2 regions of the Streptomyces sp. NPDC034043 genome follow, and region 1 is predicted to be linked to the other one. Evidence: riboswitches for the same ligand, from Rfam matches in the RefSeq annotation. Region 1 holds a riboswitch; the other holds the start of a gene.
The links. Region 1 has a riboswitch for glycine ahead of gcvP (aminomethyl-transferring glycine dehydrogenase). Riboswitches for the same ligand answer to the same signal wherever they lie in the genome.
Positions count from the first base shown of each region.

Region 2: it holds a riboswitch for glycine, as region 1 does, so the genes downstream of both, gcvT (glycine cleavage system aminomethyltransferase GcvT) here and gcvP (aminomethyl-transferring glycine dehydrogenase) in region 1, are expected to answer to the same signal.

Region 1 covers NZ_JBVISF010000001.1:5,139-12,862, forward strand. Annotated here, with positions in the region: gene ACZ51S_RS00030 (DUF881 domain-containing protein) at 1-668, shown strand, start outside; gene ACZ51S_RS00035 (FHA domain-containing protein) at 799-1,689, shown strand; gene ftsR (transcriptional regulator FtsR) at 1,759-2,523, shown strand; gene ACZ51S_RS00045 (bifunctional nuclease family protein) at 2,587-3,060, shown strand; gene ACZ51S_RS00050 (MerR family transcriptional regulator) at 3,245-3,883, shown strand; gene ACZ51S_RS00055 (DNA polymerase IV) at 3,980-5,392, shown strand; gene ACZ51S_RS00060 (PRC-barrel domain-containing protein) at 5,389-5,745, opposite strand; glycine riboswitch at 5,869-5,967, shown strand; gene gcvP (aminomethyl-transferring glycine dehydrogenase) at 6,164-7,724, shown strand, end outside.
Region 2 covers NZ_JBVISF010000011.1:80,917-88,640, forward strand. Annotated here, with positions in the region: gene ACZ51S_RS24840 (enhanced serine sensitivity protein SseB C-terminal domain-containing protein) at 1-207, opposite strand, end outside; gene ACZ51S_RS24845 (enhanced serine sensitivity protein SseB) at 270-1,004, opposite strand; gene ACZ51S_RS24850 (AAA family ATPase) at 1,103-1,738, opposite strand; glycine riboswitch at 1,997-2,100, shown strand; gene gcvT (glycine cleavage system aminomethyltransferase GcvT) at 2,279-3,394, shown strand; gene gcvH (glycine cleavage system protein GcvH) at 3,473-3,853, shown strand; gene glyA (serine hydroxymethyltransferase) at 3,869-5,125, shown strand; gene ACZ51S_RS24870 (L-serine ammonia-lyase) at 5,459-6,841, shown strand; gene ACZ51S_RS24875 (SsgA family sporulation/cell division regulator) at 7,041-7,451, shown strand; gene ACZ51S_RS24880 (AMIN-like domain-containing (lipo)protein) at 7,537-7,724, shown strand, end outside.

The DNA of each region.
Region 1 (7,724 bases):
CCCAACTGATCGTCGCGCTGCTGCTGTTCGTCCTGGGGCTCGGTCTCGCGATCCAGGTCCGCTCCAACAGCGACTCCAGCGCGCCGCTGCGCGGTGCCCGTCAGGAGGACCTGGTACGGATCCTCGACGAGCTGGACGGGCGGACCCAGCGCCTGGAGGACGAGAAGCAGAGGCTGGAGGACCAGCGCAAGGAGCTGCAGAGCAGCTCCAACCAGGCCGAGGAGGCTCGGCGGCAGACGGTTGAGAAGGAGCGCCAACTGGGCATCCTGGCCGGTACGGTGGCCGCACAGGGCCCGGGGATCACGCTGCGGATCACCGACGCCAAGGGGCAGGTGCGGTCCGACCAGCTGCTGGACACCCTCCAGGAGCTGCGGGCGGCCGGGGCGGAGGCGATCCAGATCAACGGGGTGCGCGTCGTGGCGGGCTCGTACTTCTCGGACGAGGCCGGCGGGGTCGGGATCGACGGTAAGAAGATCACACAGCCCTACGAGTTCAAGGTCATCGGCAAACCGCAGGATCTGGAGCCCGCGCTCAACATCCCGGGAGGTGTCGTGCAGACCATGGAGAAGGAACAGGCGACCGTTGCCGTCACACGGTCGGCGAAGATCGTTGTGGATGCCTTGCGGGCTGCGAAGCAGCCTGACTACGCTCGGTCGTCATCGTCGTGACGCGTAGCGGTGTGCGGACGGTCTCACGCGGGCCGGCGCCTGCGGGGGGTCGACGCACGGAAGTCGCCGTGCGTGGTGGAAACTGTCTGGTGGTTACGGACGTTGTCAGAATGTCCGGGTCGGCAGGTGTGTGCATGCAGAGTTCGTCCTGCCCCACGGGCGGGTCTGTTTCGGTCAAGGGGAATCGCCCGTGAAGTTGTTTGAGAAGTTGTTCGGCAAGAAGAAGAACGAGGAAAGCGGTGGCTCGCGGCATCGCGCGGGGCAGCCGGGAGCGGAGGGGCAGGGCGACAGGCCGCTCTTCCGCGACGAGGTGGCCGGCCCGGGTGACCCTGCGGGGGGCGGCGCGTCGTCCGTTGACCCCGCCGGTTCCGGACGCATAGGTTTCGGTGAACCGTCAAGCTCCAGTGCGGGTGGAGGGTTTGCCTCCGACCCCTATGCCACCAGTGCCTCCGCGGGGCAGCCGCGGCGCGAGGAGCCGTCCATGTCGGCCGAGCAGACGTGCGGCAGGTGCGGACACCGCAGCGATGCGGCGAGCCGTTTCTGCTCCAACTGCGGGGCGCCGCTGCGGCCGGGTCTGACGCCGGAGCGTGCCTCGGAGACCACGTCCACCATCTCGATCTCCGGCCTCGAGGCCTACGAGGCCGAGGGGTCGGGCCAGCACCTGTCGTCCTCGCTGTCCCCCGAGGCCCAGGCCGCGGTGGAGGCGCTGCCGCCCGGTTCCGCCCTGCTGATCGTGCGGCGCGGGCCCAACTCGGGCAGCCGGTTCCTCCTGGACGGCGAGCTGACCACTGCGGGCCGGCACCCGCAGAGCGACATCTTCCTGGACGACATCACCGTGTCCCGCCTGCATGTCGAATTCCGCCGGAGCCCGGAGGGCGGCTTCACCGTCGCCGACGTGGGCAGCCTCAACGGCACGTACGTGAACCGCGAGCCGATCGAGTCCGTCGCCCTGCACAACGGTGACGAGGTGCAGATCGGCAAGTACCGGCTGGTCTTCTACGCGAGCCTGCGGGGCGCCTGACCCCCTCGGACACCGTCCGGGGGGAACCCCACCCCCGGACACCCTCCGGGGGGACCCAGGGAAGGTTCCATGCTGCGTACCCCGACGGGCGGTGCCCCGAAGAACGGCACCGCCGGCTCGGCCGGACAGCTGGTCAGCATCGGCACGGTGCTGGCCACGCTGCGGGACGAGTTCCCCGAAGTCACGATTTCGAAGATCCGCTTCCTGGAGGCGGAGGGGCTGGTCGAGCCCCGGCGCACACCTTCCGGATACCGCAAGTTCAGCGCGGCGGACGTCGAGCGGCTCGGGCGCATCCTGCGCCTGCAGCGCGACCACTACCTCCCGCTGAAGGTCATCCGGGAGCAGCTCGACGCGCTCGACCGCGGAGAGCAGATCCGCATCCCCGCGCCCGCCGCGCACGGGGAGTCGGTGGATCCCGCGCAGTCCTCCGCCGGGGGCGGGGAGGCCGGCGGGGAGCGGCCGACGGCGGCCCGGGTGGGCCGGGCCGAGCTGATCGCCGCCGCCGAGGTGGACGAGGCGCAGCTCGAGGAGTGGGAGTCGTACGGGCTCGTCTCCGAGGCACCGGACGGCGGGTTCGACGCCGGGACGGTCACCGTGGCCAGGCTCATCGCGGACCTCGGGCGGTTCGGACTCGAGCCCCGGCACCTGCGGGGCATGAAGGCGGCGGCGGACCGCGAGGCCGGCCTGGTGGAGCAGCTGGTCTCCCCGCTGCGCCGGCACCGCAACCCGCAGACCAGAGCCCATGCCGAGGCCACCATGAGGGAGCTCGCGGGGCTCTCCGTACGGCTTCACGAGGCCCTGGTCCAGACCGCTCTCGGGCTGCGTCCGCACTGACCGGAGGGGTCCCGGGGGAGCCCCGACTACCCAAACCTGCCGAGCAGGTCCTAGGGTTGCTGTGTGAACGAGCTCGACGTTGTGGGTGTCCGGGTGGAAATGCCCTCCAACCAACCGATCGTGCTCCTGCGTGAAGTGGGAGGCGACCGGTACCTCCCCATCTGGATCGGTCCTGGGGAGGCGACCGCCATTGCCTTCGCGCAGCAGGGCATGGCCCCTGCCCGGCCGCTGACGCACGACCTGTTCAAGGACGTGCTGGACGCGGTCGGTGAGGAGCTCACCGAGGTCCGGATCACGGATCTGCGGGAGGGCGTCTTCTACGCGGAGCTGGTCTTCGCCAGCGGAGTCGAGGTGAGCGCGAGGCCGTCGGACGCCATAGCGCTGGCCCTGCGCACGGGAACGCCGATCTACGGCAGTGACGGTGTGCTGGACGACGCCGGAATCGCCATTCCCGACGAGCAGGAGGACGAGGTGGAGAAGTTCCGGGAATTCCTCGACCAGATCTCGCCCGAGGACTTCGAGACGGGCCCCCAGTAGCCGCGCCGACGGACGCGTCATCCACCGTGAACGGTCAGCCCATTCAAGTAGCCTTTCCCCGCAATGGGGTACGGGAAACCACTCTCAGGGTGATTATCACTCGGCGTGCCGAGTGTGGCGATCGTTGACGCACCCCTGGTCACTGCCTACCTTCGAGGTGGCAGGTCAAGGACGGAGGGTCGGCGTGAGGATCACGGGCGACGGTACGACCGGGGGCACCCCCGCGCGGAGCGATGGTGGGCCGTACCCGCTGCACAGTGGTGCGGCGGGGTCCGTGCACCGTCAGCCGGCGCCCGCGCCGGTCGGACCGGTGAGCGACGGCCCGGTGTCCGAACAGGTCGGCTACCGGGGACCGACGGCGTGCGCCGCCGCCGGGATCACGTACCGGCAGCTCGACTACTGGGCGCGGACCGGGCTGGTGGAGCCGAGCGTGCGGCCCGCGTACGGCTCGGGGACCCAGCGGCTGTACAGCTTCCGCGACGTGGTCGTCCTGAAGATCGTCAAGCGCTTCCTGGACACCGGGGTGGCGCTGCAGAACATCCGCACCGCCGTGCAGCACCTGCGCGACCGGGGCTTCTCCGACCTGGAGCGCATGACGCTGATGAGCGACGGTGCGACCGTGTACGAGTGCACCTCGCCGGACCAGGTCGTGAGCCTGCTCCAGGGCGGGCAGGGCGTCTTCGGCATCGCGGTGGGCGTCGTCTGGCGCGACGTCGAGAACGCGCTGTCCCAGCTGCACGGCGAGCGCGTGGACACCGGGGAGACCCTGGTCCGCCACAACCCGGCCGACGAGCTGGCCGCCCGCCGGAACCGGGCCGTCTGAGCCCGCCCGCGCTCGCGCCCCCCGGGGCGGGACGCGGGACGCGGGCCGCGGCCACGGATCACCGCGTTGTCAGTGGCATGGGGCAGCATCGGTACTGTGAGAGCCGCGCCGACCATCCTGCACCTGGACATGGACGCCTTCTACGCCTCCGTCGAGCAGGCGTCGAAGCCCAGCCTGCGCGGGAAGGCCGTGATCGTCGGAGGGCTCGGACCGCGCGGGGTCGTGGCCACCGCCTCGTACGAGGCCAGGCGCTTCGGGGTGCACTCGGCGATGCCGACCGCGCAGGCCCGCCGGCTCTGCCCGAACGGCGCGTACCTGATTCCGCGCTTCACCCTCTACCGCGAGGTCAGCGAGCTGGTCATGGGCCTGCTCCGGGAGCTGTCGCCGCTCGTGGAGCCGCTCAGCCTCGACGAGGCCTTCGTGGACCTGGAGGCGGGCGGAGCCGCCTTCGACTCGGAGAGCGCCCGCGCCACGGGGGAGCGTCTGCGGGCGGAGATCCTGGCGCTCACGGGGCTCAGCGGCTCGGTCGGACTGGCCGGGTCCAAGATGCTGGCCAAGGTGGCCTCGGAGGAGGCCAAGCCGGACGGACTGCTGCTGATCGAGCCCGGTACCGAACGCGAGCTCCTCGCGCCCATGTCGGTGCGCACCCTTCCGGGTGTCGGGCCGGCCACCGGTGAACACCTGCGCCGGGCCGGGATCACCACCGTGGGGGAGCTGGCCGAGGCGGGCGAGGACGAGTTGGTGCGGATGGTGGGCAGGGCGCACGGGGTGGGGCTCTACCGGATGGCGCTGGGTCTGGACGACCGGCCGGTGGTCGCGGAGCGCGACGCGAAGTCCGTGTCGGTCGAGGACACCTTCGACGTGGACCTGCACGACCGGGTACGGATCCGGAACGAGGTGCAGCGGCTCGCGGACCGCTGCGTGGGCCGGCTGCGCGGCTCGGGGCACTCGGGGCGGACCATCGTCCTGAAGGTCCGCCGGTACGACTTCTCGACCCTGACCCGCTCGGAGACGCTGCGGGGGCCCACCGACGACGCGACCGTGGTGCGGGAGGCTGCGGCGCGGCTGCTGGAGGGCGTGGACACCACCGGCGGCGTGCGGCTGCTGGGGGTGGGGGTGACGGGGCTCGCGGACTACACCCAGGAGGACCTGTTCGCCCACGCGCTGGCCGCGGCCGCGGAGGCGGAGGAGGCGGCCGGCGCCGGGGCCACGGGGGCCGGAGGAGCCGGCGAGGACCCTGCGGAGTCCTCCGGGGATGCGGAGCCGCCCGAGGAACCGGCGCAGGCCGTGGAGGGCACGGAGGCCGCTCCCGTACGGCACTGGGCCGCCGGGAGCGACGTACGGCACGCGGTGTACGGGCCGGGGTGGGTGCAGGGCAGCGGGGTCGGCCGGGTGACCGTACGGTTCGAGCAGCCCGGATCACCCCCGGGCCGGGTCCGCACCTTCCGGCTGGACGACCCGGAGCTGGAGGCCTCGGACCCGCTGCCCCTGGTGGGGGAGGGCCCTTAGGGCCTGTCCTGCGGGTGGGGGTGCTGGAAGTCGGAGGGGAGGGCCACGTCGAGGCCGTAGTGGTGGTAGAGCTGGAGCTCCTGTTCGGGGGAGAGGTGGCGGCCGACGCCGAAGTCGGGGGCGTCCTTGATCAGGGAGCGTTCGAAGGGCACGCGCAGGGCGTCGTCCACCACCTCGCTGGGTTCCAGGGGGACGAAGGCGTCGCGGCCGAAGAGGCCCGTCCGGACGGCGGCCCACTCCGGGACGCCCGTGGCGTCGTCGAGGTAGACCTCGTCCACGGTGCCGATCTTGGCGCCGTTGCGGTCGAACGCCTTGCGGCCGATCAGGCTGCGCGGATCGATGTCGGTCTGCACGGTCCCTCCGTACGGTCGCAGTGATGCAGAGCTCATCCGTCATGACTACAAAAGTGCATATTTGAAGAGGGGGCCACTCGAGGGAGGGTCGAGATCCTCGCTGGTAGGCTGGGTGACGGCTGTTGACCCTGTGCGGGAGAGTCCTCCGAGTGAGTACGACGGAGGCGCCGAAGGAGCAAATCCTCCCCGGAATCTCTCAGGCATACGTACCGCACGTGACGAGGCCACTCTGGAAAGCAGGGGCAGGCTCCGGACCCGCAGTACCGGCGCTTCTCCTCACCGACGGTGAAAGCCGGAGCTCTCGGGCGAACCCCGCGGCTCCGGTGAAGCTCTCAGGTTGAGATGACAGAGGGGGAGGCCGTCCGGGTGCCCGCGCCGTGGTGCCCCTCGCAGGTCATACGACCAGGAGGCCTCCGTTATGACCGCCAACCGCATTCCGCTCTCCCAGCTCGAGCGGGGCATCCCCTTCGAGCAGCGTCACATCGGCCCGGACGCCGAAGCGCAGGCGAAGATGCTCGCCCAGGTGGGCTACGGCTCCCTCGACGAGCTCACCGCCGCCGCGGTACCGGATGTGATCAAGACCGCCGAGGCGCTGAACCTGCCCGAGGCGCGCACCGAAGCCGAGGTGCTGGCCGAGCTGCGCTCGCTCGCCGACCGCAACCAGGTGCTCTCCTCGATGATCGGTCTCGGCTACTACGGGACCTTCACCCCGCCGGTGATCCTGCGCAACGTCATGGAGAACCCGGCCTGGTACACGGCGTACACCCCATACCAGCCGGAGATCTCGCAGGGCCGCCTCGAGGCGCTGCTGAACTTCCAGACCCTCGTCGCCGACCTGACCGGTCTGCCGACCTCCGGCGCCTCCCTGCTCGACGAGGGCACCGCGGCCGCCGAGGCCATGTCGCTGGCCCGCCGCGTGGGCAAGGTCAAGGACGGCGTCTTCCTCGTCGACGCCGACGCGCTGCCCCAGACCATCGCCGTGATCGAGACCCGCGCCGAGCCCACGGGCGTCGAGGTCGTCGTCGCCGACCTGTCCGAGGGCATCCCGGCCGAGATCGCCGAGCGCGGTGTCTTCGGCGTGCTGCTCCAGTACCCGGGCGCCTCCGGCGCCGTCCGTGACATCAAGCCGGTCATCGACCAGGCGCACGAGCGCGGCGCGATCGTCACCGTCTCCGCCGACCTGCTGGCGCTGACCCTGCTGACCTCCCCGGGCGAGCTGGGCGCGGACATCGCCGTCGGCACCACCCAGCGCTTCGGCGTCCCGATGGGCTTCGGCGGCCCGCACGCCGGCTACATGGCCGTCCAGGCCAAGCACGCCCGCTCGCTGCCCGGCCGCCTCGTCGGCGTCTCCGTGGACGCGGACGGCAACAAGGCGTACCGCCTGGCCCTGCAGACCCGCGAGCAGCACATCCGCCGCGAGAAGGCCACCAGCAACATCTGCACCGCGCAGGTGCTGCTCGCCGTCATGGCCGGGATGTACGCGGTCTACCACGGCCCGGACGGCCTGAAGACGATCGCGCGCCGCACCCACCGCTACGCCGCGCTGCTCGCCGCGGGTCTGACGGCCGGCGGGGTCGAGCTGGTCCACGGCTCCTTCTTCGACACGGTCACGGCCCGCGTGCCCGGCAAGGCCGCCGAGGTCGTCGCCGCCGCCCGCGAGGGCGGGGTCAACCTGTACCGGGTCGACGCCGACCACGTCTCGGTCGCCTGCGACGAGACCACGCGCCGCGCCGACCTCGAGGCCGTCTGGGCCGCCTTCGGTGTCACCGCTGACATCGAGGCCCTGGACGGGACCGCCGCCGACACGCTGCCCGAGGGGCTGCTGCGCTCGGACGCGTACCTCACCCACCCGGTCTTCCACCAGCACCGCTCCGAGACCGCGATGCTGCGCTACCTGCGCAAGCTCTCGGACAAGGACTACGCGCTGGACCGCGGCATGATCCCGCTGGGCTCCTGCACCATGAAGCTCAACGCGACCA
Region 2 (7,724 bases), on a different contig from region 1:
CACGCAGGGGGCGTAGCCCAGCCCCTCGACCTCCATGCCGCCGTACTGGGCGTCCGGCGAGCCCGGCTGCCCCTGCCACAGCAGCATCCACAGCCTGCCCTCGGCGAGGGCGCGCAGGAATGACTCGTAGCTCTCATAGCGCCCGGGAGTCACCTGGCGCAGCATGTGCTCGACCTGCCCGGCCGCGGCCGTGCCTGACGCACTCACCCGGTACCCCTCTTCGTCTTCTTCCGCCCGTCGTCCACACGTCCCGACCAGCTTAAGCGGCGCTACGGCAGGTAGAAGGGGCGTACGCGCTCACGAATCCAGTCCGTGACCGGGTCCTCGGCGGCGTCCAGCAGGATCAGCTGCACCGGCCAGGGCGCCGGTACGCGGGCCAGGGCGCGGCCGAGCGCCTCCAGCGGGGCGTTCCGCGCCTCGGGATCCCATCCCGTCAGCCGGACACCGATGAAGAGCTGGGGGTCGCCGCCCTCGACGCTGGCGAGGCAGCGGTGGGCGGCCGCGACCGCTCCGGTGGCCCTGAACTCGTCGGCGGCGGCGGCGAGGAAGTCCACCGGGTCGTCCTGCCAGTCGGGTTCGAACAGCCGGACGCGGCCGCCGGCGGCCGGGCCGTCGAGCTCGGTACGGCCGGTGCGGCACAGCTCCGCGACGGCGGCCGGGGACAGCGGGACCCCGACGGCGCCCTCGGGGTTCAGGGCGATGCCGAGCTGCGGGGGCAGGCCGCGGGCGAACTCGACCGCGGGGGCGACCGCGAAGTCCATGGCGGGGCCGGCGGCGAAGCGGAACTGGGCCTCCGAGCTGTAGACGGGGACGTACGCCTCGCCGCCGATCAGCATCGTGGGGAGGTCGAGGGAGGTGCTGTCGGGACCGCCGCCCTGGGGCAGCGGCACCCAGACCCGGCTGCGGCCGAGCGCCTCCAGGATCTGCGGGCCGGCGTCCGCCCGGCCGAGCACCGCTCCGAGCACCTGCTCCAACTCGTTCGCCGGCCAGCCGTTGCCCGTCATGTGCGCCCGCTCTCCCTGTTCCGCGCCGATGTCGCCCCGAGGCTACCTCGGCCTCCGGTGGCGGGCCGGGGCGGGCGGCTCGCCGCGGACACGCCGCCTCAGGCGTCGAAGGCGATGCGGTTCAGGGCGGAGGCCGCCCGGCGGTCCAGCAGGGTGACCGTGGCGCAGCCGCGCGGGGGGCGGCCCGATTCGGCCGCGGCCAGGAGGCGGGCGACCGCGCTCCGGTGACGGGCGAAGGCGTACGCCGACACCCGGCGGCCCCGCGCCGCCTGCCCGGCCAGGGCCTCCTCGGGGGTGGTGTCGAGCAGCAGCAGGTGCAGGGACCGGCCCCGCTGCCGGGCGGCGGCGGCCAGCAGGGCCCGCACCCACGACTGGGTGCCGCAGTCGTGGACCACCACAGAGGCGCCGGAGCGCAGCTCGCGCCACAGCCCCCGGTAGTGGGCGGCGCGCACCAGCGGCCGGTACACCGCGTACGGCAGGGCGGACGGCATGCGGCGCTCCCAGCGCTCGCGGGTGTCCTGGGAGTCGATGCCGGTCTCGGCGGCCCGCTTGATCAGGGTGCTCTTGCCGCCGCCCGGAAGCCCGGACACCACGACGATGTCCCCGGCGGCGTAGCCGAGCCGGTGCGGCCCCGCGGACCGTCCCCGCAGGTCACGCACCGGACCGCCGGCCGCCGCGGGGCGGGCCGCTCTCCGCGGCGCCGGGACCGCCCCGACCGTGCCCGTGCTCGTCACCACTCCGAACCTCCGCACAGTGAATCGTCTCCCCCCGAATCGGGCCGCGAGGGCCCCATGCCCACTGAATGTAAAGAGACGGTAATCCGCCGGCCGCGGTTGCGGGCGGACGTTCCACAGCGCGGACGGCCGGGCGGCGCGCGCGGCGGCCTCCGCGGACCGCGCGGACCGCACGTTCTTGCGGGCCCCACTGCCCCCTCCCGCCCGTCCCGTGCAATGATGTGCGCCATCTGGACACCAAACTGCATACCGGCCGCTTGAATCCGCGCGGGAGAGTCCCGGCAGGCCGCGAGGCCGTGCCCGGGCGCCGAAGGAGCAAGTACCTCCCTTGAATCTCTCAGGCCCCGTACCGCGTGGATGAGGCAGATCTGAAAAGCGAGCCCCCGCCGCGTCCGTCCCCGACGGCCCGGCGCGTGCTCCACCCAAGGTGCAAGTCGGCGTTCCCCCTCCGGGAACTCTCGGCGAACCTCTCAGGTTCCGATGACAGATGGGGAGGAACCTCCTCGTCATGTCATGCCCTGGGACCCGGGAGCCACACCCATGAGCACTGCCCCCCGCCTGACCGCGCTCGACGCGCTGCACCGCTCGCTCGGTGCGACCATGACCGACTTCGCGGGCTGGGACATGCCGCTGCGCTACGCCAGTGAGCGCGACGAGCACAACGCCGTGCGCACCAAGGCCGGCCTGTTCGACCTGTCCCACATGGGCGAGATCACCCTGACCGGCCCGGAGGCCGTGAAGGCCCTGGACTACGCGCTCGTCGGGAACATCTCCACCGTCGGCGTCGGCCGCGCCCGCTACACGCACATCTGCCAGGAGGACGGCGGGATCCTGGACGACCTGATCGTCTACCGCCTCGGCGAGACCGAGTACATGGTCGTCGCCAACGCCTCCAACGCCCAGGTCGTGCTGGACGCGCTCACCGAGCGCGCCGCCGGCTTCGACACCGAGGTCCGCGACGACCGTGACGCGTACGCGCTGATCGCCGTCCAGGGCCCGGAGTCCCCCGGCATCCTGAAGTCGCTCACGGACGCCGACCTGGACGGCCTGAAGTACTACGCCGGCCTGCCGGGCACCGTCGCGGGCGTGCCCGCGCTGATCGCCCGCACCGGCTACACGGGCGAGGACGGCTTCGAGCTGTTCGTCTCCCCCGAGCACGCCGTGGAGCTGTGGCAGGCGCTGACCGAGGCGGGCAAGGACGCCGGTCTGGTGCCGGCCGGCCTGTCCTGCCGCGACACGCTGCGCCTGGAGGCGGGCATGCCGCTGTACGGGCACGAGCTGACCACCGCCCTCACCCCCTTCGACGCCGGGCTGGGCCGGGTCGTGAAGTTCGAGAAGGAGGGCGACTTCGTCGGCCGCGCCGCCCTGGAGGCCGCCGCCGAGGTCGCCGCCACCAAGCCGCCGCGGAAGCTGGTCGGTCTGGTCGCCGAGGGCCGCCGCGTCCCGCGCGCCGGCTTCCCCGTGGTCGCCGGCGGCGAGGTCGTCGGCGAGGTGACCTCCGGCGCCCCGTCCCCCACGCTGGGCAAGCCGATCGCGATGGCGTACGTCGACGCGGCGCACGCCGCGCCCGGCACCTCCGGCGTCGGCGTCGACATTCGCGGTACGCATGAGCCCTACGAGGTCGTGGCCCTGCCCTTCTACAAGCGGCAGAAGTAGCCCTCGTACCGGCTCCACCGTCTCAGCCCGCAAGACCACCGTTCGTATCCACCTCCCCGCATCCAGGAGAATCAGGTCATGAGCAACCCCCAGCAGCTGCGTTACACCAAGGAGCACGAGTGGCTGTCGGCCGCCGAGGACGGCGTCGCGACGGTCGGCATCACGGAGTTCGCCGCCAACGCGCTCGGTGACGTCGTCTACGCCCAGCTCCCCGCGGTCGGCGACACCGTCACCGAGGGCGAGACCTGTGGCGAGCTGGAGTCGACCAAGTCGGTCAGCGACCTGTACTCCCCCGTCTCCGGTGAGATCGTCGAGTTCAACCAGGACGTCGTGGACGACCCGGCCCTGGTGAACTCCGCTCCCTTCGAGGGTGGCTGGCTGTTCAAGGTGCGCCTGTCGGAGGAGCCGAAGGACGCGCTCTCCTTCGACGAGTACACCGCCCTCACCGCCGGTAACTGACCCCAGGGGATCCTGATGTCCGTTCTGAACACCCCTCTCCACGAGCTCGACCCCGACGTCGCCGCCGCCGTCGACGCCGAGCTCGTGCGCCAGCAGTCGACCCTGGAAATGATCGCGTCGGAGAACTTCGCTCCGGTCGCCGTCATGGAGGCCCAGGGCTCGGTCCTGACCAACAAGTACGCCGAGGGCTACCCCGGCCGCCGCTACTACGGCGGCTGCGAGCACGTCGACGTGGTCGAGCAGATCGCGATCGACCGCATCAAGGCGCTGTTCGGCGCCGAGGCCGCGAACGTCCAGCCGCACTCGGGTGCGCAGGCCAACGCCGCCGCGATGTTCGCGCTGCTGAAGCCGGGCGACACGATCATGGGCCTGAACCTGGCCCACGGCGGTCACCTGACCCACGGCATGAAGATCAACTTCTCCGGCAAGCTCTACAACGTGGTCCCGTACCACGTCGACGAGACCGGACAGGTGGACATGGCCGAGGTCGAGCGCCTCGCCAAGGAGTCCAAGCCGCAGCTGATCGTCGCCGGCTGGTCCGCCTACCCGCGCCAGCTGGACTTCGCCGCGTTCCGCCGGATCGCGGACGAGGTCGGCGCGTACCTGATGGTCGACATGGCCCACTTCGCGGGTCTGGTCGCCGCGGGCCTGCACCCGAACCCGGTCCCGCACGCCCACGTCGTCACCACCACCACGCACAAGACCCTCGGCGGTCCGCGCGGCGGTGTCATCCTGTCGACGCAGGAGCTGGCCAAGAAGATCAACTCCGCGGTCTTCCCGGGCCAGCAGGGCGGACCGCTGGAGCACGTGATCGCGGCCAAGGCCGTCTCCTTCAAGGTCGCGGCCTCGCCGGAGTTCAAGGAGCGCCAGGAGCGCACCCTGGAGGGCGCGAGGATCCTCGCCGCCCGCCTGGTGCAGGACGACGTCAAGGCCGTGGGCGTGGACGTCCTCACGGGCGGCACCGACGTGCACCTGGTCCTGGTCGACCTGCGCGACTCCGAGCTGGACGGCCAGCAGGCCGAGGACCGCCTCCACGAGGTCGGCATCACGGTCAACCGGAACGCCATCCCGAACGACCCGCGGCCCCCGATGGTGACCTCGGGCCTGCGGATCGGTACGCCGGCCCTGGCGACCCGCGGCTTCGACGCCGAGGCCTTCACCGAGGTCGCCGAGATCATCGCGCAGGCGCTGAAGCCGGACTACGACGCCGCCGACCTCAAGGCGCGCGTCTCGGCCCTGGCCGCGAAGTTCCCGCTGTACCCGTCGCTCTAAGGACGGCCCTGGGGGCCCGGCCGTGTTCTCGCACAGGGCCGGGCCCCTTTTCACGGCCCGAACCGCCACCGGGCCCCGGCCAGGCGGCCCGCCCGGCCGGGCGTCCGTCCCGGGCGGCCGAGGCCGAAATCACTCCGGGCAACGCCCCGGCGCGGGGACCGACCCCCGCATGAACGACGTACGCTGCTATAGCAGGGCAAGGGCGCCCACCGGCGCTCTTTGCCCAAACCTCCGCAAAGTCCGCCCATCCGTCGGCTGCCCCCGCTACCCCCGCAGGCAGCTGGACGGGTCGTTGTTTCCCCGTCACAGCGGGGAGGTTCCGGGAGTCCGCCAGTGGCCATCTCCGTTTTCGATCTCTTCTCGATCGGCATCGGTCCTTCCAGCTCGCACACGGTCGGTCCCATGCGCGCGGCGCGCATGTTCGTGACGCGGCTGAAGAAGGACGGCGCCCTCGCCCAGACCGCCTCCGTCCGGGCGGAGCTCTTCGGCTCCCTCGGCGCGACCGGCCACGGGCACGGCACGCCCAAGGCGGTCCTGCTCGGCCTGGAGGGCCACTCCCCCCGCACCGTGGACGTCGAGAGCGCCGACGACGAGGTGGAGCGCATCCGCAAGAGCGGCAAGCTGCGTCTGCTGGGTGCGGAAATAGGCGGTGCCCACGAGATCGACTTCGACGAGCCGAACCAGCTGATCCTGCACCGCCGCCGCTCCCTGCCCTACCACGCGAACGGCATGACTCTCTTCGCGTACGACGCCTCCGGCGCCCCGCTGCTGGAGAAGACCTACTACTCGGTCGGCGGCGGCTTCGTCGTGGACGAGGACGCGGTCGGCGAGGACCGGATCAAGCTCGACGACACCGTGCTGAGGTACCCCTTCCGCTCGGGCGACGAGATGCTGCGCCTGGCCAACGAGACCGGTCTGTCGATCTCCTCCCTGATGCTGGAGAACGAGAAGGCCTGGCGCACGGAGGAGGAGATCCGCGAGGGCCTGCTGGAGATCTGGCGCGTCATGCAGTCCTGCGTCTCGCGCGGCATGTCCCGCGAGGGCATCCTGCCGGGCGGGCTGCGCGTCAAGCGCCGGGCCGCCTCCACGGCGCGCCAGCTGCGCACCGAGGGCGACCCGATGATGCACCGCAGCGAGTGGACGACGATCTACGCGATGGCCGTCAACGAGGAGAACGCGGCGGGCGGGCGCGTGGTGACCGCTCCCACGAACGGCGCGGCGGGCGTGCTGCCGGCGGTCCTGCACTACTACGTGAACTTCGTGCCCGGCGCGGACGAGGACGGCGTGGTCCGCTTCCTGCTCGCCGCGGGCGCGATCGGCATGCTCTTCAAGGAGAACGCCTCGATCTCCGGCGCCGAGGTCGGCTGCCAGGGCGAGGTCGGCTCCGCCTGCTCGATGGCGGCGGGCGCCCTCGCCGAGGTCCTGGGCGGCACCCCCGAGCAGGTCGAGAACGCCGCCGAGATCGGCATGGAGCACAACCTCGGCCTGACCTGCGACCCGGTCGGCGGCCTCGTCCAGATCCCCTGCATCGAGCGCAACGGCATGGCCGCCGTCAAGGCCGTCACCGCGGCGAAGATGGCGATGCGCGGGGACGGCAGCCACAAGGTCTCCCTCGACAAGGTCATCAAGACCATGAAGGAGACGGGTGCCGACATGAAGGTCAAGTACAAGGAGACGGCGCGCGGCGGGCTCGCGGTCAACGTGATCGAGTGCTGACCCGATAAGGACCTCCCGGCGGGCGTCCGGACCGGGGTCCGGACCGGGGTGCGGACCGGGGTGCGGACCGGGTCGTGGCCGAAAAGGGGCCGTGCGGCCCGGTCCCTCGGGACCTTCGGCCCCGGAGCGCGCCCACGGGCGGCGATAGCGTGCGGGGAGGGGCGCCGGACGACCCCCGCACGACGAGAGGCAGCCGCCGATGGCCATCATCACCGACCACCGACTCCTCCCGCTGCGGCTGGAAGCCGCCCCCCTGAGCGTGCCCCTGACCGGCCGCTTCGTCTACCGCACGGACCGCCCGTACGAGGTGGCCGTCGACCTCCGGGGCGCCGGGGCCCACCTCGCCCGCTGGGTGTTCGCGCGCGAGCTGCTGCTCGACGGGCAGCACGCGCCCACCGGCGAGGGCGACGTACAGGTGTGGCCCCGCTGGAGCGGCTCGGAGCCGCGCGTCCTGCTCGGCTTCGGCAACGGCGAGCGGGGCTGCGTGGTCTCCGCCCGCGCCAGGGACGTGCGCGCGCTGTGCCGGCGGATGACGGAGCTGGTGCCGCGCGGGCAGGAACGGCGCCACTACGACCTGGACGCGCAGCTGAGCGCGCTGCTGGCGTACTGAGGCGCGGCGCGCGGAACCGCGCGCGGCCCGGCGGTGTCCTAGGAGATGACAGGCAGTCCCCGTCTCACGGAACCGGGGAGACATCATGCGTCACCCGCACCGCCGCCGGATCGTGGCCCTGGCCACGGGCGCCCTGCTCACCGCCGGGCTCGCGCTCTCCACGTCACCGGCCTCCGCCGCCACCACGTCCACCCGCACCCAGACCCCGCTCGTCGTCAACGCGCGCTGGGGCGGGCACTGCACGTTCGACCGGATCGTGATCGACCTCCAGGG